Regions from separate parts of the Fulvimarina thalattae genome, predicted to be linked through region 2. Evidence: predicted binding sites of a transcription regulator. Region 2 holds the regulator's gene; each other region holds the start of a gene.

Region 1 (8,123 bases), on a different contig from region 2:
CGACACTTCGGTCGCGGCCTTCGAACTGAAACACAGGGGCGCCCTCGGCAACACCCAGCACTTTCTGCACGGCAATCCGACGATGGTTCCGGTCATCGTTCTGGTCATGTCCGTGGTGGTGTTCGGCCTCGTTTCGCCGAACTTCTTCTCCGCCTTCAACCTGTCGCTGATCATGCAGCAGGTGGCGATCGTCGGCATTCTTGCCGCCGCGCAGAGCCTCGTCATCCTCACCGCCGGCATCGATCTTTCGGTCGCAGCCGTCATGATGATGATCTCGGTCATCATGGGCCGCCTCTCCGTCGAACTCGGCATGCCCGTCCCGATCTCGATCGTGATCGGCCTTCTCTGCGGCGCCGGCACCGGCGCGCTTAACGGCGTGCTCGTCACCAAGGTCAAGCTGCCGCCCTTCATCACGACGCTCGGCACCTGGAACATCTTCCTGGCGCTCAATTACTATTTCTCGAACCGCGAGACCATCCGCTCCCAGACGCTGGATGCCGATGCGCCGCTCCTGAAACTCTTCGGCGAGCGGTTCAACCTCGGCGGTGCCGTGCTTACCTGGGGCGTCGTCCTCATGGTCGTGATCTTCGGCGCTCTCTGGTTCGTGCTCAATCGCACCGCCTTCGGCCGCCACATCTACGCGATCGGCGACGACAAGGAGGCGGCGGATCTTTCGGGTATTCGCACCGACCGAACGCTGATTGCCGTCTACGTTCTGTCGGGCGTTATCTGCGCCATTGCGGCATGGGCATCGATCGGCCGCGTCGGATCGATCTCGCCGCAATCCTTCTTCGAGGCGAACCTTGAATCGATCACCGCTGTGGTGATCGGCGGCATCTCGCTCTTCGGCGGCCGTGGCTCAATTCTCGGCCCGCTGATCGGCGCCATCATTGTCGGCGTTTTCAATTCCGGCCTCCGCCTCGCCGGCGTCGATGTCCTGTGGCAGCTCTTCGCCACGGGCTGGCTGATCATCGTGGCGGTGGCAATCGACCAATGGATCCGGAGGATCTCGGCATGAGTGAGAAATCCACCCCGGTCCTGCAGGGACGCGGCATCGTCAAGCATTACGGCCGCGTCACCGCCATCGACCGCTCCGACTTCGATCTTTATCCCGGCGAGATTCTCGCCGTGATCGGCGACAACGGCGCTGGCAAGTCATCCCTGATCAAGGCCGTGTCCGGCGCCGTGGTGCCGGATGAGGGCGAGATCAAGCTGAACGGCAAGCCCGTGAAGTTCACCTCGCCGATCGAGGCGCGGGAAGCCGGCATCGAGACGGTCTACCAGCAGCTTGCCCTGTCGCCGGCGCTGTCGATCGCCGACAACATGTTCCTCGGTCGGGAAATCCGGAAGCAGGGGTTTCTCGGCAAGTATCTTCGCATGCTCGATCGGGACCAGATGGAAAAGATCGCACGCGAAAAGCTCAACGATCTCGGCCTGATGACCATTCAGAGCATCAGCCAGGCCGTAGAGACGCTTTCGGGCGGCCAGCGTCAGGGCGTCGCCGTCGCTCGAGCTGCGGCCTTTGGTTCGAAGGTCATCATTCTCGACGAGCCGACGGCAGCGCTCGGCGTCAAGGAAAGCCGCAAGGTGCTGGAGCTGATCCAGGATGTCCGCTCGCGCGGCATGCCGATCGTGCTCATCTCGCACAATATGCCCCATGTATTCGAGATCGCAGATCGCATCCACGTCCATCGGCTCGGCAAGCGTCTCTGCGTCATTGATCCAAAGCAGGCCTCGATGAACGATGCGGTCGCGCTGATGACCGGCGCGAAGAAGCCCGAAGCTTCGATGGAAGCAGCCTGAGCCGGATTCCGGCTTTGACGCCGTATTGCGAATGATTATGGAGAAGGCCCTGCCATCCGGCGGGGCTTTTTCTTGGCGCGCATTCCGGTCGGTTCTCAATGAAGCTTGAAAATCCCGTTCTCCTCGGCATCGTCGGCGGCGCTCATGGCGTGCGCGGTGAGGTGCGGGTGAAATCCTACACCGAGGAGCCGACCGATCTTGGCGCCTACGGTCCGCTGGAGGACGAAAAGGGCAACCGGTACACCGTAAAGTCGGCTCGAGCGCAGAAGACCGTCGTGGTCGTAAAGTTCGACGAGGTGAACGACCGCAATCACGCCGAACGGCTCAACGGCCGCGAGCTCTTCGTCGAGCGCGCCTTGCTGCCGGAACCGGAAGAGCGTGACGAGTTCTATCTAGACGATCTGGAAGGGCTGGCAGTCGAGACCGTGTCCGGCGAGGCGGTCGGCATCGTGGTCGCGGTCCACAACTTCGGGGCCGGCGACATTCTGGAGGTCGCACCGGAGGAGGGGGCGACGCTGATGATCCCGTTTTCCGAAACCGCCGTGCCGGAACTCGATCTCGAAGCCGGTGTGTTAAGGGTCGATCCGCTCGCCGCAGGTCTCGTCGAAAGCCCGGATGACGATGACGCCGAGGACGAGGCCAATCAGCCCTCCTGAACCTCTTCAAGACGCGCCGCGACAAAAACCGCAGCAAGACAGAACGCGGCGAAGGCGCCGAGCACAAAGCTCGAACCCAGCTGATCGGCGAGGAAGCCGAAAGCGCCCATGACGAGGAGCACGATGCCGATCATCGTGTTCGAGACTGCCGTGTAGACGGCCCTGTCCTCAGCCTTCGCCATGTCTGTGAGATGGATTTTCCGACCCTGCCGTACGCCCTGATAGGAGAGCATCAGCAGGAAGAGCGCGAAGGGCGCGGCAAGCGGCCACCAGTCTCGCGCGCTTTCGATCATTGCGATCGCCGCAGAAGCGGCCAGCACGACGAAGCCTGCAATGGCGGAATAGATCAGCACCCTCCGGCTCGATCGATCCGACAGCGAACCCCAGACATAGGAGCCGAGGATCGCGGCGATCGAGGAGGCGAGCACGAAGCTGCCGAGCGTGCCCAGCGCGCGGTCGCCATTCTCGCCCGCCGAGAGAAGCAGATAGGGCGGGGCGAGGGCCGTCACCGTCAGCAAGGCACGCGTGATGACGAAGAGCCGAAACTGCTGGTCCTCCCATGCTTGCCGACCGTAAGTCTTGATGGCCTTGAACCCGTTCTCGGCACCTTCATTGGCCCCGGCAACCTCGACCAGCAGGGTAAAGGAGAATGCTGCGATAGCGAAAAGCGCGCCACCGACGCCGAGACCAACGAGAAGCACCGTCTGTTCCAGTGGCAGGATATCGAGCGCGAGCGCTCCGCCATAGGCGAGTACGACGGCGGCTGCGACCGATCCCGCCATCCCGGTGATCGACCCGCGCTTGGTCTTCGAGACCGTCTTGCCCAGAACGTCCTTGTAGGACACCGAGGCAAGCGAACGGCCAAGCGCAAAGATCGCCAGAAGCCCAGCGACCGACCATCCGGCTGCGGCTCCCTCCAGCGCGAGGAGGCAGGCGACCATCGCGAAGATCGCCGCCGCTTCGATCGCGCTCCCGAGCGCCCAGACCCATTTTCGCTGCTTCAGCTGACGCACTCGATGTGCGACGAAAATTTGCGGTAACAGCGCCAGCGACTCGCGGATCGGAACCAGAAGGCCAATAGCGGCGCCCGGCGCCCCAACCGATTGCAGAAGCCAGGGCAGGATCAGCTTTGGATCGAGAAGCCCATCGCCCGATTTCGTCGCTGTGAGGCTGAGGAGATGGAGCCCGGCATTCTGCGGCTGATCCCGGCAAGCGTCTTCGGGAATGTCCTTGCAGACCCGATTTTCCTCGTCCTCGAAAAACAGATCACCGACATTGCCGACCAGGCTCATGAGCCAGACTCCTTGCATCCAATGGCAAAGAGTCTGGAATGCTTCTAATTTCCTTCAAGAGAGGCAAGCACGGTGCGAGCCCTTGCCGCAGCGTTTACATCATCGGTCGGGACGAACGCTCATGGCTGTTACTCGCCATCGACGCGGTTGCTCACCGTTTGCAGCTTGTCGATCATGATCGAGGCATTCGCCTTGTCGAGCGTCTCGTCGAACGGCGTCCCGGTCTCTTCGCACAGCGTCTTCAGATAGGACGCCTGCGCGCCCGTCATCGGCTCGTTTCCGGTGGTCCAATCCTCTGGATCTTTCTCGGCATTGGACGGGGCATCGACCTTCGGTGCATCGGACATTGTGAGACTCCAAACTCGTTTCGATTGTTCATGAAATGTTCTGAAAGCGGCGAGGTTCCCGAACCGAAACTGTCAAATTGACGCGTTTTCTATCGGGTCGATTTACCGACCTTCCGAAAATGAATGTCGTGTCATCTCAATAGTCCGGCACGGTAGCAATATCTTTGGGTTTTCGGCACGAGACTTTATGACATGGTGCTACAAGCAGACCCATACCCCGGAAGCGAGACGGATCCGGCAGATGTTCTCCGTTTGGCGGAAGAATATCGGTCGTCCGCTAAGGCTCTGGTCAAGCTCGGGCGATTTGGCGGATCAATCACTGGAGCCCCATTTCGTCTCGCCGCGATCCACGCGATCGAGCTTTATCTCAATGTCTGGTTGCTGCTCGATGGTATCGAACCGTCTGTCATCCGCGGTCTTCACCACGACTTCGCCAAGCGCACGGAGCTCGTTCTGAAATCCGATCTGAGGCTGCGCCTTAAAACAGTCCAGCATCTGATCGCCCTCTCCGAGCGACGCGAATATATTGTCGCCCGGTACGCGCCGGAACAGCTGATGACGCTCACTCAACCCAATCGCCTTCAGGCAACGCTCGAAGAGGTCGCTCGGAAAGTGAAGCAGCGAGCTACGGCCGGAGCGAAGACGGCTGCGGCATGATGCCAGTGTAGGGAACGCCGGGCCTCGCCAATTCGCCGTTCCGCCCGAGGTGAGTGTGCACACCCAATCGGCGATGCGACAATCGCCTTGCTCACCCAGGAGACATCCATGCGTCTTTCGATACTTGCAACAACCGCGTCCATCCTCGCATTCTCAGTCCCGGCTTTCGCCCAGTCGTCGGCCGAGGACATCCGCGAAGCACTCGTCGGCAACACTTTCCAGGGCAGCATGGGAAGCAGTGAATACAGCAGCTATTTCGGTGAGGACGGCACCTATGCCGACGCCACCACCACGGGGACGTACGAAATCACCGAAGACGGCGTCTGCTATCCGGAAACGGACTACGGCTGCTATCAGGCCGAAATCGAGGGCGACCAACTCGAATGGTTCAAAGACGGTGAGAGCGAGGGCACCGGCACGATCGTCGAAGGCAATCCGATGGAATTTGGCGAGAACAGCGAAGGCTGAGCCCTCCCTTGGCGAGGGCGGTCAGTCTAGCCGCCCATCGCCTTCTTCGGATCAACGCCGCCCATTTCGCAGACGAGCTTGAATTCGGCTTCCTCGACAGGCTGGACCGAGAGGCGCGAATTGTTGACGAGCACCATGTCCTTCAGGCGCTCCTCGTTCTTCACCTGATCGAGGCTTACCGGGTTCGGCACGTCCATCACGGCCTTGATGTCGACGCACTCCCACTTGTCGCTATCGGCCTTTGAGTCCGGGTGCGCCTCGGCGATCACCTCGACGATGCCGACAACCTCCTTGCCCTCGTTCGAATGGTAGAAGAAACCGCGGTCGCCGACCTTCATCTCGCGCATGAAGTTGCGGGCCTGATAGTTGCGCACGCCGTCCCATTCCTGGCCGGCATCGCCCTTTTCCTTCTGCTGCTCGAAGGACCATTTGAACGGTTCGGATTTGAACAGCCAGTATCGCATGCGGAACGGTTCCTTACGATCCGGTGGTGGTGTTGAACGCAAGCCTGAACGGCCGGACGGTCACGCTGTCGAACAGCCCGGCATGGCCATAAGGGTCGCGGCCGGCGATCGCTTCTGCTTCTGCCTGGTCCGCCGCTTCGATCACGACGAGGCTGCCGCAGGGATCGCCGTTCTCGCTCAGGAACGGGCCTGCGAAGATCAGTGTCTTGCCGAGTCCGTTCAGGTAGTCGACATGCTCCGGGCGCGTCGACTGGCGGAGCTCCACGCTGTTCGGCTTGTCTTCGCAGATAATGGCAAATTGCATCGGGGTTCTCCTCACCGAAAAATATCGGCCGAAGCGTTACGCGCTCTCGACTTCCCGGCGCAAGGGGCGCGACAGGAGCGCCAGCATCGCGTCGTCGACGGATATCTCGCCATCGAGGATTTCCGCAATCGCCTGAACGATCGGTGCTTCGATGTGATGCTCGCGCGCCAGATGGGCCGCGATGCCAGCCGAATAGACGCCTTCGGCAAGCTTCAGGTTTGTGCGGTCGACCCCGCGGCCCAAAGCGACCCCGTAGGCGAAATTGCGCGATTGTTCACTGGAGCAGGTCAGGATGAGATCGCCGAGACCGGAAAGCCCCATCAGGGTCTGCGGTTGGCCGCCGAACGCATCGCCGAGCCGGCGCAGCTCGACGAATCCGCGTGTGACGATCGCGGCCTTCGCCGATTCGCCGAGCCCTCGGCCGATCGCCATTCCGGCGGCGAGCGCGAGAACGTTCTTCAACGCGCCGCCCGCTTCGACCCCCGCCACATCGTCGCTCGCATAGCAGCGGAACGTGCCCGTCGATAAAAGTTCTGCAGCCTCGTCGGCAAGCTCGATCGACTGGGCCGCGACCGTCACGGCGGTGGGCAGGCCGTTCGCGACATCGGCCGCGAAGCTCGGTCCGGACAACACCGCAAGCGGATTGTCCGGGAAGCGTTCGGCGATGATGGTCGAGGCGAACCGCCCGCTCCGGCGCTCGATCCCTTTGGCGCAGAGCACGAGCATCGCCCGAGCGGGGATGAGATTGGCGTAGGTCTCGGCGGCCCCGCCAAGCGATTGCGCGGGTACGACGAAGAGCACAGCCTCTGCGCCGCTCAACGCCTCTTCAGCATCGTGGGTCGCCGTGAGGGAGGGCGGCAGAACGACCTCCGGCAGATAGGCCACGTTGCGTCGCGTCTCGTTCATCTCGGCCATGCCCTCGGCATCGCGGCCTAGCAGGACGACATCGTGTCCAGCCCGCGCATAAAGGCTTGCAAGCGCGGTGCCCCAGGCGCCCGCTCCAATGACCGTCAGACGGCTCACGCCTTTGCTCCCCTGCGGCCATAGCCGATCAGCGGCTGTGCCGCCTGATCCAGCGGCCAGCGGGAGCGCACTGGCGTATCGAGCGGATCAGCGATCCCCGCTTCGAAGCGTTCAAGCCCTGCATAGGCGATCATCGCGCCGTTGTCGGTGCAGAGCCGCAGCGGTGGCGCGACAAGAGTGAAACCGGCGTTTCGTGCGCAGGTTTCGAGCGCCCCTCGGATCGTCTGATTGGCTGCGACACCACCCGCGACGGCGATCGTGGGTGTCGCGATGTTCGGCAGATGCTCGCGGAAGCGCGCGAAGGCGCGGACCATGCGGTCGGCGATCGTGTCGGCGCAGGCGGCCTGAAAGCTCGCCGCGAGGTCGCTCACGTCCTGCTGGCTTAGCGGCGCGCTCTTCTCGGCCGCCTGCCGCACGGCCGTCTTCAGGCCGGAGAAGGAAAAGTCGAGCCGCGCCTCTCCGCGCATAGGCCGGGGGAAGGGGAAGCGCTTGGGATCGCCCCTCTCGGCGGCGCGCTCCACCATGGGTCCGCCCGGATGGCCGAGGTTCAAAAGCTTGGCCGTCTTGTCGAATGCTTCACCCAATGCATCATCGATGGTCGTACCCCAGCGTTCGTAATCGCCAAGCCCGCGCACCAGCACGATCTGCGTGTGGCCGCCGGAGACGAGCAGCATCAGATAGGGATAGGCGAGATCGTCGGTCAGCCGGGGCGTCAGCGCGTGTCCTTCGAGGTGGTTGATCGCAATGAAGGGAACGCCGCGCGCATGGGCAATGGCTTTTGCCGTCACCGAGCCGACGATGAGCCCGCCTATCAAGCCGGGACCGGCTGTCGCGGCGATCGCCGAAACCTCCGAAAGCGAAATGTCCGCCTCGTCGAGCGCAGCCGTCACGATGCCGTCGAGCGCTTCGGCATGTGCGCGCGCGGCGATCTCCGGCACGACGCCGCCATAGGCGGCATGGTCCTCGATCTGGCTGTAGACGATGTTCGACAGGATCACCGGCGCGCCCTGTTCGTCGCGCGTTACGACCGCCGCCGCCGTCTCGTCGCAGCTCGTCTCGATGCCCAGAATAACGGGGCATGTCTTCGATCGAATTGCGCTGTTCATTGG
Region 2 (8,123 bases):
CCGAAACACGCCTCGCCACCATTCTCGCGATCTCCGCCGGTTGCCTGATCGCTCTTCTCACCTTCGGCCCGCGTTCGGCGGTCGGCTTCTTCCAGCTGCCGATGATCACCGACCGCAGCTGGACGCGCGAGGACTTCGCGCTCGCCATTGCGATCCAGAATCTCTTCTGGGGGGCGGGCCAGCCGATTTTCGGCGCTATCGCCGACAAGTTCGGCACGGCGAAGGTTCTCGTTCTCTCCGGGATACTCTACGCCTCCGGCCTCGCGCTGACCGCGATCGGCGAGGCTCCGATCTGGCTCATCATCGGGCAGGGGCTGCTCGTTGGCCTCGGCGTCGCGGCCGGCTCGTTCGGCATCGTACTCGCGGCCTTTGCGCGGCGCGTGACGCCCGAGCAGCGCAGCTTCGTCTTCGGTCTCGGCACGGCGGCGGGCTCGGCCGGCATGTTCATCTTCGCGCCTTTCACGCGCGGGCTGATCGACGCCTTCGGCTGGGTCGACGCGCTCTTCATCATGGCCGGCACCATGCTGATCATTCCGCTCCTTGCCATCGCGCTGAGGGGCGCGCCCAAGGTGGGATCGGCGCTCTCGACGAACGAGATCGAGCAGACCATGGGAGAGGCCCTGCGCGAAGCCTTCGCGACGCGCAGCTACGTGCTGCTGACAAGCGGCTTCTTCGTCTGCGGTTTCCAGGTGGCCTTCATCACCGCGCATTATCCGGCCTTCCTCGCCGACCGGGGGATCGATCCCTATTGGGCGGTGGTCGGCATGGCGCTGATCGGCTTCTTCAACATCATCGGATCGCTGGGCTCGGGTGTGATCGGACAGCGCAGCCCCAAACCCGCCCTCCTCGCCCTGATCTATATCGGGCGCTCGATCGCGGTGACGGCGTTCCTTCTCATGCCGATCACGCCGACGAGCGTCGTCATCTTCTCGATGGTCATGGGTGTTCTCTGGCTCTCCACCGTGCCGCCGACAAACGCGCTCGTCGCGATCATGTTCGGCACGAAATATCTCGGGCTCCTGGGTGGGGCGGTGTTTTTCTCTCACCAGGTCGGCTCATTCCTCGGCGTCTGGCTGGGCGGCTATCTGCGCGAGACCTACGGAAGCTATGATCCCGTCTGGTGGCTCGGCGTCGCTCTCGGCATTTTCGCGGCGATCGTCCATTGGCCGATCGAGGAAAAGGCGGCGCCGAGACTGAATCCGGCGAGCTGAACATATGCTGGCGAATGGTTGAAGGGCATGGAGATAAGAGCCGTCGGACCGCTTTGATCGCTACTTTGATCGTCGTCGGATCGGGTGCTCTCTGGGGCTTTTATTGGTATCCTGTCCGTCGGCTCGACGCATTCGGGATGAGCGGGGCCTGGGGTTCGCTTGCGATCGTCTCCTCCGCCGCGATGCTGCTTCTCCCCGTCGCTGTCCGGCGGCGGCACTGCCTCATGCGTGCGGGCCTGCCGGCAGTGGCGTCGATCGCGATCGGCGGGGCGGCCTTCGCCTTCTATTCCGTCGGTTTCGTCTACGGCCGGGTCGCGATCATCATCCTGCTCTTCTTCCTGACACCGGTCTGGAGCACGTTGATTGGCCGCTTCGTCATGGGATGGCCGATAACGGGGCTGCGCATCGCGGCGATCGCCACAGGGCTCGCAGGTCTCGGTATCATGCTCGGGGCGGAAGGTGAGGTTCCGATCCCGCGCGGCACGGGGGAATGGCTGGCGCTCGTCTCCGGCATCCTCTGGTCGATTGCGACGACAGGCATGCGAGCGAATGCGCCGCTCGGCCCTGCGGAATCGGCCTTTGTCTTCGCCCTAGGGGCAACCATCGGCGCGACTCTTCTCGCACCCGCGCTCGAACCGTTCCCGTCCGACATCAATGGTGATGAAGTCGTTATGGCGATTGGATGGGCTGTCTTCGCCGGAGTTCTCTGGTGGGCCCTCTCCATGGCGGCTCTCATCTGGGCGGCGTCGCGGCTGGAGCCCGCGCGTGTCGGCATTCTCCTGATGGCGGAGGTCCTCGTCGGCGCGCTTTCCGCCGCATGGATCGCGGGCGAAGCGCTTGGCACCCTGGAACTTGCGGGTGGGGCGCTGGTGCTGATCGCCGGTATTCTGGAAGTTTGGCCGAGGAAAGAGGAGCTTCAGCCGTCGTCGGGGTGATAGCGGAGCAGCACTTCGCGCACCGCTTTGGGGATCGCGCACGATTTGTGGGACCTGGCCTCCACAAACACCTCGACAGTCCGATAAATCGCGTGGACCTCGCCCGTGCGGTACGTCCCGAGTGTCAGCTCCAGCGTGACACTCTTGCCGCCGATGCGGGCGATCATGCCATTGATCCACGTGCAGTCGCCGGCAAGCAGCTCCTGGCGGAATTCGGTCTCAGCCTTCAACGTGACCGTGTGGATGCCGTGGCTTTCCGTCAGCGCTCTCATACTGAGCCCCGTCTTTTCCCAGAAGAGAAACGAGGCGTCGTCGAAGACTGGCGCGTACCAGCGCACGTTCATGTGCCCGAACTGGTCGAGATGCCATGGATGGACGACCGAGCCGCCAAGATCGATGCCGCTGCTTCCGGTGTTTTCCGACATTGTCATCCTCCCCAATCGTCTGAGGACAAGCCTAACCTGAAGCGCTCGCCGCCGAAACGAAGCTTGTCCGTGCGAGCGGTTCGTCGAGGCCGCGCGGCTCGTAGACGTGGCGGGCGAGGAAATAGCGGGTGAGGGCAAAGCCGGTTTTCAGGGTTTCGCCATCTGCCGCGCGATCGGTCTCGGTGAGAAAAGCGGGGAGGGCGAGAAGTTTATCGCGATAGGGTTCGCCCGGTTCGCGGCTTACCGCGCGGCCGCTCTTCGGCGAAACGTAGATGAGATTGTCTCTCGTTCCGGTTGCTGCGCATTGCGCCAGATCGAGACCGAAGCCGAGTTCTTCCAGAACCGCAAGCTCGAAGCGGAGCATGAGTTCACCTGCTGTCAGGCGATCCGCATTCAGATTTTCCAGAAGCACGATCAGCCCGTCATGCAGACGCGGATGCGGGTCGCGCTCGGGGAGAAGTCGCAGATGGCTCGCCGCGAGCTGCACGCCGTGGAGCCCGACGGCGCTCTCCATCAGCCCGCCCGCGCGGGAAAGGACGGGCTCAAGCGCGAAGGCCCCCATATGCTCGTCGAGCCGCGCCCGCCAATGCGCCATCACCGAATTGCCGGGCTGAAGCACTGGCCGCATCGACTTTGACCGCCCGCCACGCACGAGACCCAAATGTCGCCCACGCGATCGTGTCATCAGTTCGGCGATGACGCTGGTCTCGCCGTGCCGGCGGACACCGAGAACGATGCCTTCCTCACGCCATTCCATGGGCTGCCGCCCTTATTGCTGCACGATCTCGCGCGTCGCGTCGAAGGCGATGTCCTTGTTGCGCTCCATGATGTAGCGCAGGTCCCAGTCGTCGCGGCAGAGATAGACCGGCCGGTCGTCGCGGTCGCGGACGATCTGGTTGGTGTTGTCCTTGATGAACTGCTTGAGCGTCTGCTCGTTCGCGCAGCGGATCCAGCGCGCGACATTGTACTGCACCGGCTCGAAGGTGACATCCGCCTTGTACTCGCCCGAGATGCGAGAGGCGAGAACGTCCAGCTGCAGCGGCCCGACGACGCCGACGATCCAGTCCGATCCGATGGTCGGTCGGAACACCTGGACGAGGCCCTCCTGCGCAAGGTCTTCGAGCCCCCGGCGCAGCTGCTTCATTTTCATCGTATCTTCGAGGCGCACGCGGCGCAGCACTTCCGGCGCGAAGGCGGGAAGGCCGGTGAAGCGGAAGGTCTCTCCCTCGGTCAGCGTGTCGCCCACCTGGAGGGTGCCGTGGTTCGGAATACCGATCACGTCGCCGGCATAGGCTTCCTCGGTAAGCGAGCGCTCCTGCGCCACGAAATAGATCGGATTCGACACTGCGATCGCCTTGCCCGAGCGCACATGGTCGAGCTTCATGCCGCGCTTGAAATGGCCCGAGCAGAACCGAACGAAGGCGACGCGGTCCCGGTGCTTGGGGTCCATGTTCGCCTGCACCTTGAACACGAAGCCGGAGACCTTTTCACCCGATGGATCGATCGGACCCTTGTCGGAGGGCTGCGGCCGCGGCTCGGGCGCATGGGCGGCGATGAGGTCCATCAGCCGGTCGACGGCGAAGTTTTCGAGCGCGGAGCCGAAGACCACCGGCGTCAGATGGCCGTCACGATAGCTCTGGGCGTCGAAACTGGCATAGCCTTCCGCCGCGAGCTCGGCCGCCTCGCGAAAGCCGGAATAGGTGTCGGCTCCGAGAGCCTGTTCCAGCGCCGGATCATCAAGCCCATCGTCGAAATGCTTGGTTCCGTCGCCCTTTGCCGAGATGAAATCGTGTTCGGCGAGATCGTACACGCCTTTGAAGAGCCCGCCCTGACCCACCGGCCAGACCATGGGCGCGACGTCCATCGCGAGCTGCTCCTCGATCTCGTCGAGGAGTTCGAACGGATCGCGGCCCTCGCGGTCGATCTTGTTGACGAAGGTGATGATGGGGATGTCGCGCAGGCGGCAGATCTCGAAGAGCTTGCGCGTCTGGCCCTCGATGCCCTTTGCCGCGTCGATCACCATGATCGCGGAGTCGACGGCAGTCAGTGTCCGATAGGTGTCCTCGGAAAAGTCGCTATGGCCCGGCGTATCGAGGAGGTTGAAGTTGATGCCGTCCTTCTGGAACGTCATCACCGAGGAGGTGACCGAGATGCCGCGATCCTTCTCGATGCCCATCCAATCGGATTTCGCCCGCGCCTTGTTGCCCTTGGCGCGCACCGCGCCCGCCATCTCGATCGCGCCACCGGTGAGCAGCAGCTTTTCCGTCAGCGTCGTCTTACCGGCGTCCGGATGCGAGATGATCGCGAAGGTTCGGCGGTTGGAAAAGCTGAACTTTGCGGAAGCCGCAGGGATCGGCTTTTCTTCGGCCTCGAGGGCAAGGCTGCTCATGGCGGGCTTTCTTCAGGTGCTCGAACGTCGATAAGCGCCCTTCTCGCCAAGAAAAACGGCGCATCTGTGGGGCGGTATCACGCATCAATGTACGATGACTCGCATGTCGCACAAGCCGCCGTCTTGCGAAACAGGCCAGATGAGGCTTTTCCTGATTCCCGATTCGTTCCGATTCGGCTCTTGCGGAACACAATAAGAACATATAGGCTTGTTCAGGATTTGTTTTGGAGGCGCCGAGACGCATGCTGACGCGCAAGCAGCACGAACTTCTCAAATTTATCGACGCTCGGCTCAACGAGACCGGTGTTCCGCCGTCCTTCGACGAAATGAAGGACGCGCTGGAGTTGAAGTCGAAATCGGGCATCCATCGCCTGATCACCGCGCTGGAAGAGCGCGGCTTCATCCGCCGGCTGCCGAATCGGGCACGAGCTCTCGAAGTCCTCAAGCTCCCGGATGCGATGCGCAGGCCGGAGCCGCAACAGCCTGCCCAGCGCGGCTTCAAGCCAAGCGTCATCGAGGGTTCGAAAGGCCAGCCGGCGAAGCCGCGCGGCGGTTCGGAAGACGGCGCAGCGAACGAAAATATCTCGATTCCGGTCATGGGCCGGATTGCTGCCGGTGTTCCGATCTCGGCGATCCAGCACAACACCCATTCGATCTCGATCCCGCCCGACATGATCATGGGCGGTGAGCACTATGCCCTTGAGGTGAAGGGCGACTCGATGGTCGAGGCGGGCATTCTCGACGGCGATACGGTTGTGATCCGCCGCGGCGACACCGCCATTCCCGGCGAGATCGTCGTGGCCCTCGTCGATGACGAGGAGGCGACGCTCAAACGCTTCCGCAAGAAGGGCGACACGATCGCGCTGGAAGCGGCAAATCCAGCCTATGAGACGCGGATCTTCGGCGCCGACCGGGTGCGTGTGCAGGGTAAGCTCGTCGGGCTGATCCGGCGGTACTGATCTCGGGCTGAGCGGCACGCTACTTAGCTTCGGCCGACGGAGATGCGTCGGCGGTTGTCGAATTGGTTGGCGGCTGCTCGTCCTCTGCCTCTGGCTTACGCCAGTATTCCGGCCAGGGCGCATGGCGGTGGTGGTTCCAATCGCCGGGATCTTCGGGAACGGAGCGGCTGACTTCGATCTGGCCCGTCTCAGGATTGCGTGAGATCGCCAGTGAGCCGGTCCGCCGCAGCGTCCTAAGCGTTACGAGATAGGCGCCCGAACGACATTCCCGGGTCCGGGCCGCCCGTGCGACAAACGCGATCTCCCCGCCGTCGCAGGCCTCGCCAAGCAGGCGATAGTCTGTCGTATAGGCAACGGAAATTCCGCTTCGCGTGGTAAACCGGCAGAGCTTCGCTTCGCAGTCTTCGAGGCCGGGTACAACGCCGCGGTGTTCTGTTTCAACCGTACGGTAGGCGTGGTCCCATTGATCGGAGACGAAGCCATTGGGCCGCGCCTTCGAATAGGCAATCGATCCGCCATCGAGGAGCGCGAAGGTCTTGCCGTCTTCGAAGATCAGCAATTCCGGTGGACCGGCGCGTTGGGCGGCGAGGGCGAGACCGCTCGCCAGAACCGGAAGGGCCAGCCATCGCAATCGCCCGACCGGTAGACAGAAGGCGAGGAGCGCTGCCGTCAGGACGAGCAATGCAGCCGGCTGGACGAGCCCCGTTCCGTAATCGGGCAGGCGGTTTGCAAGGTCGGATGCGATCGCAATGAGGAATTCGAGGCCGAGCCCGACGATCGCGAATGCAACGGCGTCGAGCCCGAATGGCATGAGGATGACCCCGACAAGCGCCATCGGCATGATCAGCAGTGCGAAGAGCGGCATGACGATGAGATTGGCGACCAGCCCGAAGGGTGCAAAGCGCTGGAAGTGGAAGACCGCGTAAGGCGCGGTCGCCAGGCCGGCGATCAGCGCCGTCGCGGCTGTGCCGACGAAGAAGATGAGGATCGCGCGCGCCGCACCGTCCTTGATCTCGCGTGAGCGTCCGCTCCGATATCGGCTGAAGGCACTATAGACGCCGACAAGGCCGACGGTGGCGGCAAAGCTCATCTGGAAGCTGGCGGTCATCACGGCGTGCGGCGTCCATGCCAGAATGAGGATGGCGGCGATGGAGACGTTGCGCATGGTGATCGCAGGCCGGTCGAAGAGGACGGCGAGCAGCATGACGAGGAGCATGAGATAGGCGCGCTCGGTGGCGACGCTCGAACCGGAGAGGACGAGATAGAAGGTCGAGACGCCAATGGCGCCGACGGCTGCGATCTTCTTCACCGGCCAGACCAGGGCGAGGGAGCCGGCGAAGACCAGGGTTCGACGTATCGAGACCATGGCGAAGCCGGCGACGAGCGCGACGTGGAGGCCGGAAATCGCGAGAATATGCGCAAGGCCGGTCGCGCGCAGAGCCTCGCTGGTCTCTTCATCGATCCCGTCGCGCTGGCCGGTGACGAGCGCGGCGGCGACGGCACCGGGCTGGCCGGGAATGAGCGAGCGGATGCGGTCGGTCACCGTTCCGCGCAGATCGGCGACGGCGATCTGGAAGCGTTCGCCGACCGTCAGCGGCGTATCGTCCTTGCCCACCTCGGACTGCGGTTTCGGGATTCCGAGGGAAAAGCCATAGGCGCCGAGGCCATCGAAATAAGGAACGAAGGCGAAATCGTAGCTGCCGGGAAAGGCCGGGCCGGAGGGCGGACGCAGGCGGACAAGCCCCTCGTATCGGTCGCCCGGCCGCATGATGTCGTGCTCTCCTGCAACCACGATCCGCACGCGCTCGGGCGGTCGGGAAAGGACCGGGCGTTCGCTCGAGCGGATATCGACGAGATAGCGAGAGCGGTTCCGGTCATCTTTTTCATGGCTGGCGACGCGTCCGCCGATGAAGACGGTCGCTTCGCCGGAGAAAATCGTCGTGTCCGTGCGCCAGAGCTCGAACTGGGCGAGAAGCAGCCCGGCGAGCAAGCTTGTCAGGATGAGGATCAATGTCGGCCGGGCTGCCGATCTTAAGAGGTGGTTCGAGAGAAGTGCGACTGACAGAAACGCGGCCACAAGCGTGATCGCCGCCGTTCCTGCGCCGAAGCCGAAAACTGCGACCGCGCCGGCGGCCATGGCGACCGGGATGAGATGAAACGTCGTCCGGTAGGCTTTTTCACGCTCCCATTCGGATGCAAGCCAT
Region 3 (8,123 bases), on a different contig from region 2:
TCGCGGCGTACGTTCGGCGATGCCGATGTTCAAGGCTCTGAAACTCTGTCCAGAAGCGGTGGTCATCCGGCCAAACATGGAGAAATATGCCGGTGTCGGCCGCGAGGTTCGGCAGATGATGCGTGATCTGACACCGCTTGTGCAGCCGGTCTCGATCGACGAAGCCTTCATGGACCTTTCCGGAACCGAGCGGCTGCATGGCGAGCCATCGGCAGTCACGTTGGCGCGGCTAGCGAGCCGGATCGAAACCGAGATTGGCGTCAGCGTCTCGATCGGCTTGTCGCACAACAAGTTTCTGGCGAAGATGGCGTCCGATCTTGAAAAGCCGCGTGGGTTTTCCGTGATCGGACGGGCGGAGACCCGCGATTTTCTGCGCGCACGGCCTATCAGCGCAATCTGGGGCGTTGGCGATGCCATGGCCGCCAAGCTGAAGGCTGACGGCCTGACGATGATTTCGCAGCTGCAGGACATGGACGACACCGACTTCATCAGGCGCTACGGCGCAATGGGCCTGCGGCTGTCCAAGCTCGCCCGTGGCATCGACGACCGCCCGGTGGAGCCGGATGGTGAAGCGAAAAGCATCTCCGCCGAAACGACATTCAACACCGATCTCCATCGCGCCGACGAACTGGTTCCTGTGCTGCGACGGCTAAGCGAGAAGGTATCAACCCGGCTGAAAGCGACTGAGCTTGCGGCGACTGGCGTAACCCTCAAACTCAAGACGAGTGATTTCAAGCTGCGCACGCGGCAACGGAAGCTGCAGGACCCCACCCGGCTTGCCGATCGCATCTTCGCGGCGGGTCGATCGCTTCTCGAACATGAGCTCGACGGCACCCGGTTCCGACTGATCGGCATCGGCTGTTCCGGCTTCGCTCCAGCCGCGTCTGCCGACCCGGACGACCTCGTCGATCCGAGCTTTGCAAAACGAGCGAAGGCCGAAGCCGCTTTGGATAGTCTACGCAATCGCTTTGGCCAGAAAGCAATAGAGACCGGTTACACCTACGGAGTGGCCTCCCCGAAATCCGGCTCAAACCGCAGCTGAGACCTAAATCAGAGCTCAAACCAGTTCGACGTCGACAACGCCTTGCGCCGCCTTGATGGCGCTCGCGATCTGCGGCGAGACCCGGTACTTATCCGCCAGCATGATCTCGACCTCGCGGCCGCCGTCGTCACGCAGAAGTACGATGGAGACTTCACTATCGCCGTTCGGTTGCAAATGGCTCTGGAAGGCATCGATCGGGTTTTCGTCGCGCAGGAAGATGCGAAGCGCCTTCTGCATGCGAACCGCTTCGTCCTCCAATGACTGCACGTTGTTCGCACGGAAGGAGACACCCTCGGGCCGCTCCTCGGCCTGGGCCGTCACAATGACCGAGGCGCCCGGCTCCATAATGTCGCGGAAAGCGTAAAGCGACTCGGAAAAGAGCACCACCTCATATTGCGCGCTCGCATCCGACATCTGGATGATACCGATCTTGCCGCCCGAGCGCGTCTTGCGTTCCTGCCGGCTCGTGACGGTGCCGGCAAGCCTCACTGCACTCGCCCCTCGCTTCACTGCGGCAACCGCGTCGGCATGGGACTGGACACGAAGCCGCTTGAGCGTGGCACGGTATTCGTCGAGCGGATGGGCCGACAGGTGGAAACCAATCGCCTGAAACTCGCGAAGGAGTTTTTCCGATGCAGTCCAGAGTGGCGCCGGTCCGAGGCGCAGAGGTTCGGGTTCGGATGACAAAGCGCCGAAAATATCGGCCTGCCCCGAGGTACGGCTCTCGGCAATCCGTGCCGCATAGCCCATCATCCGCTCGACATTGCTCATGAGCACCGCGCGTTCGTGGCCGAAGCAGTCGAGGGCACCCGCGGCGATCAGGAATTCGAAGGTCCGCTTGTTGATGATCTTCGGATCGACGCGGCCGCAGAAGTCTTCCAGAGACTTGAATGGCTTGTCGCCTCGCTTCTCCACGATGTGGTCAACGGCATGCTCGCCAACGCCTTTGATCGCCGCAAGCGCATAGAAAATCTTGTTCCCAGAGACTTCGAACTTGCGGAACGACGTCTGGACCGAAGGCGACACGACCTCGATGCCGAGCCGCCGTGCGTCGAGACGGAATTCGTTCAGCTTTTCTGTGTTGCCCGCATCGAGGGTCATCGAGGCGGCCAGGAACTCGGCCGGATAGTTCGCCTTGAGATAGGCCGTTTGATAGGCAACCAGCGCATAGGCCGCCGCGTGGCTCTTGTTGAAGCCGTAATTGGCGAATTTGGCGAGCAGATCGAAGATCATATCCGCCTGCTTCTTGGTGATACCGCGCTCCACCGCACCGTCGACGAAGCGTACCCGCTGCTTGTCCATCTCCGCGCGGATCTTCTTGCCCATCGCGCGGCGGAGCATATCGGCCTCGCCAAGCGAATAGCCTGACAAAACCTGGGCGATCTGCATCACCTGTTCCTGATAGATGATGACGCCTTGGGTCTCCTTCAGGATTGGCGCGATCTTCTCGTGGATGAAGTCCGGCTCTTCCTCACCATGCTTTCTGGCGTTGTAGGTCGGAATGTTCTCCATCGGACCCGGACGATAGAGCGCGACCAGCGCGATAATATCCTCGAAGACGTCCGGCCGCATGCCGATCAGCGCCTTGCGCATGCCGACCGATTCCAGCTGGAAGACGCCGACCGTCTCACCCCGCGTCAGCATGTCGTAGGTCGGCTTGTCGTCGAGCGGGATCGCCGAAAGATCGATCACCGTCTGTTTGTTGCGCTCGACGAAGGACACGGCCGTCTGAAGCGTCGTCAGGGTTTTGAGGCCGAGAAAGTCGAATTTCACGAGCCCGGCTGGCTCGACCCATTTCATGTTGAACTGGGTCACCGGCATATCGGAGCGCGGGTCTCGATACATCGGGACCAGCTTCTGAAGCGGGCGATCGCCGATGACGATACCCGCCGCATGCGTCGAGGCGTGCCGATAGAGACCTTCGAGCTTGAGCGCGATCGAGATCAGCCGATCGACGATCTCTTCCTTCTCGCGCGCTTCCTTCAGGCGCGGTTCTTCCTCCAGCGCCTGGGCGAGCGTCACCGGGTTCGCGGGGTTGGCCGGCACAAGCTTGCAGAGCTTGTCGACGTGGCCGTAGGACATTTCCAGCACGCGGCCGACATCGCGCAGCACCGCCCTCGCCTGAAGCGTACCGAAGGTGATGATCTGTCCGACCTGCTCGCGACCGTATTTTTCCTGGACGTAGCGAATCACCTCTTCGCGCCGGTCCTGACAGAAGTCGATGTCGAAGTCCGGCATCGAGACGCGCTCGGGATTGAGGAAGCGCTCGAAGAGAAGCGAGAAACGAAGCGGATCGAGATCGGTGATCGTGAGGGCATAGGCGACCAGCGAACCGGCACCCGAGCCACGCCCCGGCCCGACCGGGATGCCCTGATCCTTGGCCCATTTGATAAAGTCGGCGACGATCAGGAAGTAGCCCGGAAACTGCATCCGCTCGATGATCGTCAGCTCGAAATCGAGGCGCTCCTTATATTCCTCAACTGTATGACCGTCGGCGATGCCAAGCTTTTCGATCCGCCGGTCGAGGCCTTCAAATGCCTGACGGCGCAGCTCGGCGGCCTCCGCTTTCTCCGCCTCGGCCGGATCGGCATCGGCGCCTGCAAAGCGCGGCAGGATGGGTCCCCTCACCTTCGGGCGGAAGCTGCAGCGCTTCGCAATCTCGATCGTATTTTCGAGAGCTTCAGGCAGATCGGCGAACAGCTCCGCCATCTCGTTCTGGTTCTTCAGGCAGTGATCGCGCGACAGGCGGCGGCGATCCTCGTGGCTAACCAGTCGGTTCGACGCGACGGCGAGTAGTGCGTCGTGGGCGTCATAATCCTCGGCGCAATAAAAGTAAGGCTCGTTTGTCGCGACAATCGGCACGTCGTGCGCATAGGCCAGCTCGAGCGTGCCCGCCTCAACGCGTCGGCTGTACCCAACCTGGCGCTGAAGCTCGACATAGAGCCGATCGCAATAGACCTGTTTGAGTTTTTGAAGTCGTGCCTCTGCGATCTGTTGGCGCTCGGCACCGATCGCGAGGCCGATAGGCCCTGACGGGCCGCCGGTCAAAGCAATCACGCCTTCGGCGAGGTCGTCCAGCCAGGATGATTTCACATGCGGGCGAGCGTTTGTCTCGTGGCCGAGATAAGCTTTCGATACGATCTCGACGAGATTGGCGTATCCGGTGTCAGATCCGGCGATCAGAACGATCGGTGCCGGCGACAGAGCAGCCCGTTCTCGGTCGTTCTCGCCATCCTCGAAATCGACATCGAGCTGACAGCCAATAATCGGCTGCAATCCGCTCTTGGCCGCCTTCTCGGAAAATTCGAGCGCTCCGAAGAGATTGTTGGTGTCGGCAATCCCAACGGCAGGGGCCCCGTCCGCAACCGCGAACTTGATGATCTGATCGAGTTTGAGAGCGCCTTCGAGCAGCGAAAACGCACTGTGGCTGCGAAGATGGATGAATTTCAGGCGATCCAAAGTCTCGGTCATCACTCACCTTCGGTTCTTCATCGCATCAAGGCAACCGGCATCTCCAAGAGATGCATCGCCTCTCTTCAGATACGTGCGACGGGCGACTGGATAAACCGCCAATACCTGCCGCTTCCACAGATTTCCGGATTTCCGGTGTATCGTCTCGAGAAGGCTGAACAGAACAAAGACCGGTTAATCCCTCGAACGGCTCAAACGCCGGAGGCGATCATCATCAGGGAAAGGACGAACCCAGCGACGGCCACCAACGAAGCCAGATCTTTCGTCAATCCGATCATGTCTGTTCTCCTGATTTTCCAAATGACACAGCCAAAATGTTCTTGTTTTGTTCCTTTTGTCAAGTGCGTTGGGCGAGTGCGGACTACGGCACAAGAAGCACCGCGCCAACTGTTTGAAAATAAAAGGAGAGATCGATCTACGCAGCAGCAGGCGAGAGTTTTCTCAATCGGTCTTTGCGACGACCTTCCCGCTGTCGAGTGTCACGATGCGGTCCATTCGCGACGCCAGTTCGTGGTTATGAGTGGCAATCAATGCCGCCAAACCCGACTCGCGAACGATCTCCGTCAGAGACTGGAACACGTGATCCGACGTTGACGGATCAAGATTGCCCGTGGGTTCGTCGGCGAGCAGAACCTGCGGTTCGTTCGCGACGGCCCTTGCAATGGCGACACGCTGCTGCTCGCCGCCGGAAAGCTCCGCTGGGCGATGATCGGCCCGCGCCGAAATCCTCATATGGTCGAGCAGCGTTGCCGCCCTTGCTGAAGCATCGCCGCGAGAGCGCCCGAGGATGAGCTGCGGAATCATCACGTTCTCAAGCGCCGAGAGTTCGGGCAGAAGATGGTGGAACTGGTAGACGAAGCCGATCGAACGTCGGCGCATCGCCGTGCGCGCCTTGTCGTCCAGTTTCGAGCATTCACGCGAATTGACGATCACCTCGCCGTCGTTCGGCTTTTCCAGAAGGCCGGCGATCTGGAGAAGAGTCGATTTGCCGGAGCCAGACGGAGCGACCAGCGCCACCATCTCGCCGGACGAAATCTTCAGATCGGCGTCCTTGAGGACAACGAGTTCGTTCTCGCCCTGGACGAAGCTTCGCCCGACAGTCTTCAGTTCGAGAGCAGAGGTCATTCGTATCTCAGTGCCTCGACCGGATCGAGCCGCGAGGCCTGCCAGGAGGGCAGGATCGTCGCGAGGAGAGAGAGCCCGATTGCCATCAGAACGACGAGGGTGACTTCGGACGCCTGCACCTCGGCGGGCAGTTCGCTCAGGAAGTAGATTTCCGAATTGAAGAGGTCGACGCCGGAAAGCCACGAGAAGAACGCGCGGATGCTTTCGATATTGAGGCAGAACAGCAGGCCGAGAACGAAGCCGGCGATGGTGCCCGAAACACCGATCGAGGCGCCGGTAATGAAGAAGATACGCATGATCGAGCCGCGCGTCGCCCCCATGGTGCGCAGGATCGCGATATCGCGCCCCTTGCCCTTCACCAGCATGAAGAGACCCGAAATGATGTTGAGCGCCGCGACCAGTACGATGAGCGTGAGGATGATGAACATCACGTTTCGCTCGACCTGGAGCGCGGAAAAGAATGACTGGTTCTGGCTCTGCCAGGTCACCGAGTAGACTGGCCTCTGGGCTGCCGCCTCGATGGCAGGCTGAAGATCGGCGACATTGTCGGGATCATCGACAAAGACTTCGACGGACTGGGTCTCGCCTTCAGAATTGAAGAAAAGCTGGGCCTCGGACAGTGGCATATAGACGTAGGCCGCGTCATATTCCGAAAGGCCGATCTCGAAGATCGCATCCACCGGGTAGGATTTGACGCGGGGGGTCGTGCCGAGCGGCGTCACGTCGCCTTCGGGCGAAATCAGCGTGATCCGATCTTCAATGCGCAGGCCTAAACGCTCGGCGAGACGGGCGCCGATCGCGACGCTGTCACCCTCGTCGAAATTCTCGATAGAACCTTGCGAGATGTTGTCGGAGACCGGTGTCAGGTTCTTTAGCGAAGCACCTGAAACGCCCTTCACGAGCGCGCCGGAGGATGACGTGCCCATCCCCTGGGAGAGAATCTGCCCCTGAACCAGCGGCATCGAATAGGCGACGCCCGGCACCTGATCGATGCGCTGGGCAACCTCGTCGTAATCGCTCAGTGGCTGATCGATCGGCATGACGATGACATGGCCGTTGACACCGAGGATACGGCTCAGAAGTTCGGTGCGAAAGCCGTTCATCACCGACATGACGATGATGAGTGCCGCAACGCCCAGCATGATGCCGACGAAGGAAAACCCGGCGATCACCGAAACGCCGGCCTCGCGCTTGCGCGAACGCAGATAGCGGCCGGCGAGCAGCCACTCGAACCGCGAAAACGGCGAGGCGCCTTGGCGATCCTTCTTTTCTGCTCTCGGCGTATCGGCGGTCGTCGTGCTCAAGCCTTCACCCTGGCGATAACCTGTTCCATCGGAATGCTTTCGCGCGCGCCGCTTGCGCGGTCCTTGACTTCGGCTTCGCCGCTCTTGGCGCCGCGAGGGCCGATGATGACCTGAGTCGGCAGCCCGATGAGGTCCATCGTCGCGAACTTGCCGCCAGCACGGCCTTCCTGATCGTCGTAGAGTACGTCGATGCCGGCCTGTTTCATCTCCGCATAAAGCTTCTCGCAGGCCGCGTCACATTCGGCATCGCCCGGCTTCATGTTGATCAGTCCGACATCGAAGGGCGAGATTGCGCGCGGCCATATGATGCCGGCATCGTCATGAAAAGCCTCGATCGCCGCGGCGACAAGACGGCTCGGACCAATGCCGTATGAGCCCATATGGACAGGCACGTCCTTGCCATCGGGGCCGGTCACGACCGCGTTCATCGCCTCGGAATACTTCGTTCCGAAATAGAAGATGTGGCCGACCTCGATACCGCGTGCGTTGAGCTGGTTGTCAGCTGAAACAGCGTTCCATGCAGCCTCGTCGTGCATTTCGTCGGTCGCGGCATAGGGTGTGGTCCATTTCTGGACGATCGAGGCCAGCTGGCCGGCATCGTCGAAATCGATCGCCTCCGACGGGATCTCCATGTCGAGATAGTCGCGATGGCAGAACACCTCGCTCTCGCCGGTCGAGGCCAGAATGATGAATTCGTGGCTCAGATTGCCGCCGATCGGCCCGGTATCAGCGCGCATGGGAATCGCCTGGAGCCCGCAGCGGTTGAAGGTACGCAGATAGGAGACGAACATACGGTGATAAGCGGTCTGCGCACTCTCGAAGTCGAGATCGAAGGAGTAGGCGTCCTTCATCAGGAATTCGCGACCTCGCATCACGCCGAAGCGCGGGCGCACCTCATCCCGGAACTTCCACTGGATGTGGTAGAGGTTGAGCGGCAGACTCTTGTAGGATCGGACATAGGAGCGGAAGATATCCGTCACCATCTCCTCGTTGGTCGGCCCATAGAGGAGATCGCGCTTGTGCCGGTCGGTGATGCGGAGCATCTCCTCGCCATAGGCGTCGTAACGGCCCGACTCGCGCCAGAGATCGGCCGACTGGATCGTCGGCATCAGGAGCTCGTTGGCACCTGCCCGATTCTGCTCCTCACGGATGATATTGCAGACCTTGTTCAACACCTTCAG

The links. Region 2 encodes LexA, which represses DNA repair genes until DNA is damaged. Its sites were predicted from a motif close to TGTTCNNNNTGTGTTCNG; they were not measured.
Region 1: a site for LexA is predicted at 4,124-4,141, ahead of ABRA89_RS03670 (DUF3072 domain-containing protein). Genes of this name have one in related genera too.
Region 3: a site for LexA is predicted at 4,795-4,812, ahead of dnaE (DNA polymerase III subunit alpha). Genes of this name have one in related genera too.

The regions. Positions count from the first base shown of each region.
Region 1 is NZ_JBEHWS010000002.1:142,097-150,219, reverse strand. It holds gene ABRA89_RS03690 (ABC transporter permease) at 1-1,018, shown strand, start outside; gene ABRA89_RS03685 (ATP-binding cassette domain-containing protein) at 1,015-1,803, shown strand; gene rimM (ribosome maturation factor RimM) at 1,902-2,459, shown strand; gene ABRA89_RS03675 (MFS transporter) at 2,447-3,751, opposite strand; gene ABRA89_RS03670 (DUF3072 domain-containing protein) at 3,880-4,098, opposite strand; gene ABRA89_RS03665 (hypothetical protein) at 4,351-4,755, shown strand; gene ABRA89_RS03660 (hypothetical protein) at 4,864-5,223, shown strand; gene ABRA89_RS03655 (EVE domain-containing protein) at 5,250-5,687, opposite strand; gene ABRA89_RS03650 (YciI family protein) at 5,701-5,991, opposite strand; gene ABRA89_RS03645 (NAD(P)H-dependent glycerol-3-phosphate dehydrogenase) at 6,028-7,014, opposite strand; gene tsaD (tRNA (adenosine(37)-N6)-threonylcarbamoyltransferase complex transferase subunit TsaD) at 7,011-8,120, opposite strand.
Region 2 is NZ_JBEHWS010000001.1:235,696-243,818, forward strand. It holds gene ABRA89_RS01095 (MFS transporter) at 1-1,211, shown strand, start outside; gene ABRA89_RS01100 (DMT family transporter) at 1,265-2,146, shown strand; gene ABRA89_RS01105 (acyl-CoA thioesterase) at 2,128-2,571, opposite strand; gene recO (DNA repair protein RecO) at 2,603-3,328, opposite strand; gene ABRA89_RS01115 (peptide chain release factor 3) at 3,341-4,960, opposite strand; gene lexA (transcriptional repressor LexA) at 5,203-5,919, shown strand; gene ABRA89_RS01125 (ComEC/Rec2 family competence protein) at 5,939-8,123, opposite strand, start outside.
Region 3 is NZ_JBEHWS010000010.1:92,770-100,892, forward strand. It holds gene ABRA89_RS13715 (DNA polymerase IV) at 1-1,042, shown strand, start outside; gene dnaE (DNA polymerase III subunit alpha) at 1,058-4,513, opposite strand; gene ABRA89_RS13725 (ABC transporter ATP-binding protein) at 4,955-5,638, opposite strand; gene ABRA89_RS13730 (lipoprotein-releasing ABC transporter permease subunit) at 5,635-6,942, opposite strand; gene proS (proline--tRNA ligase) at 6,939-8,123, opposite strand, start outside.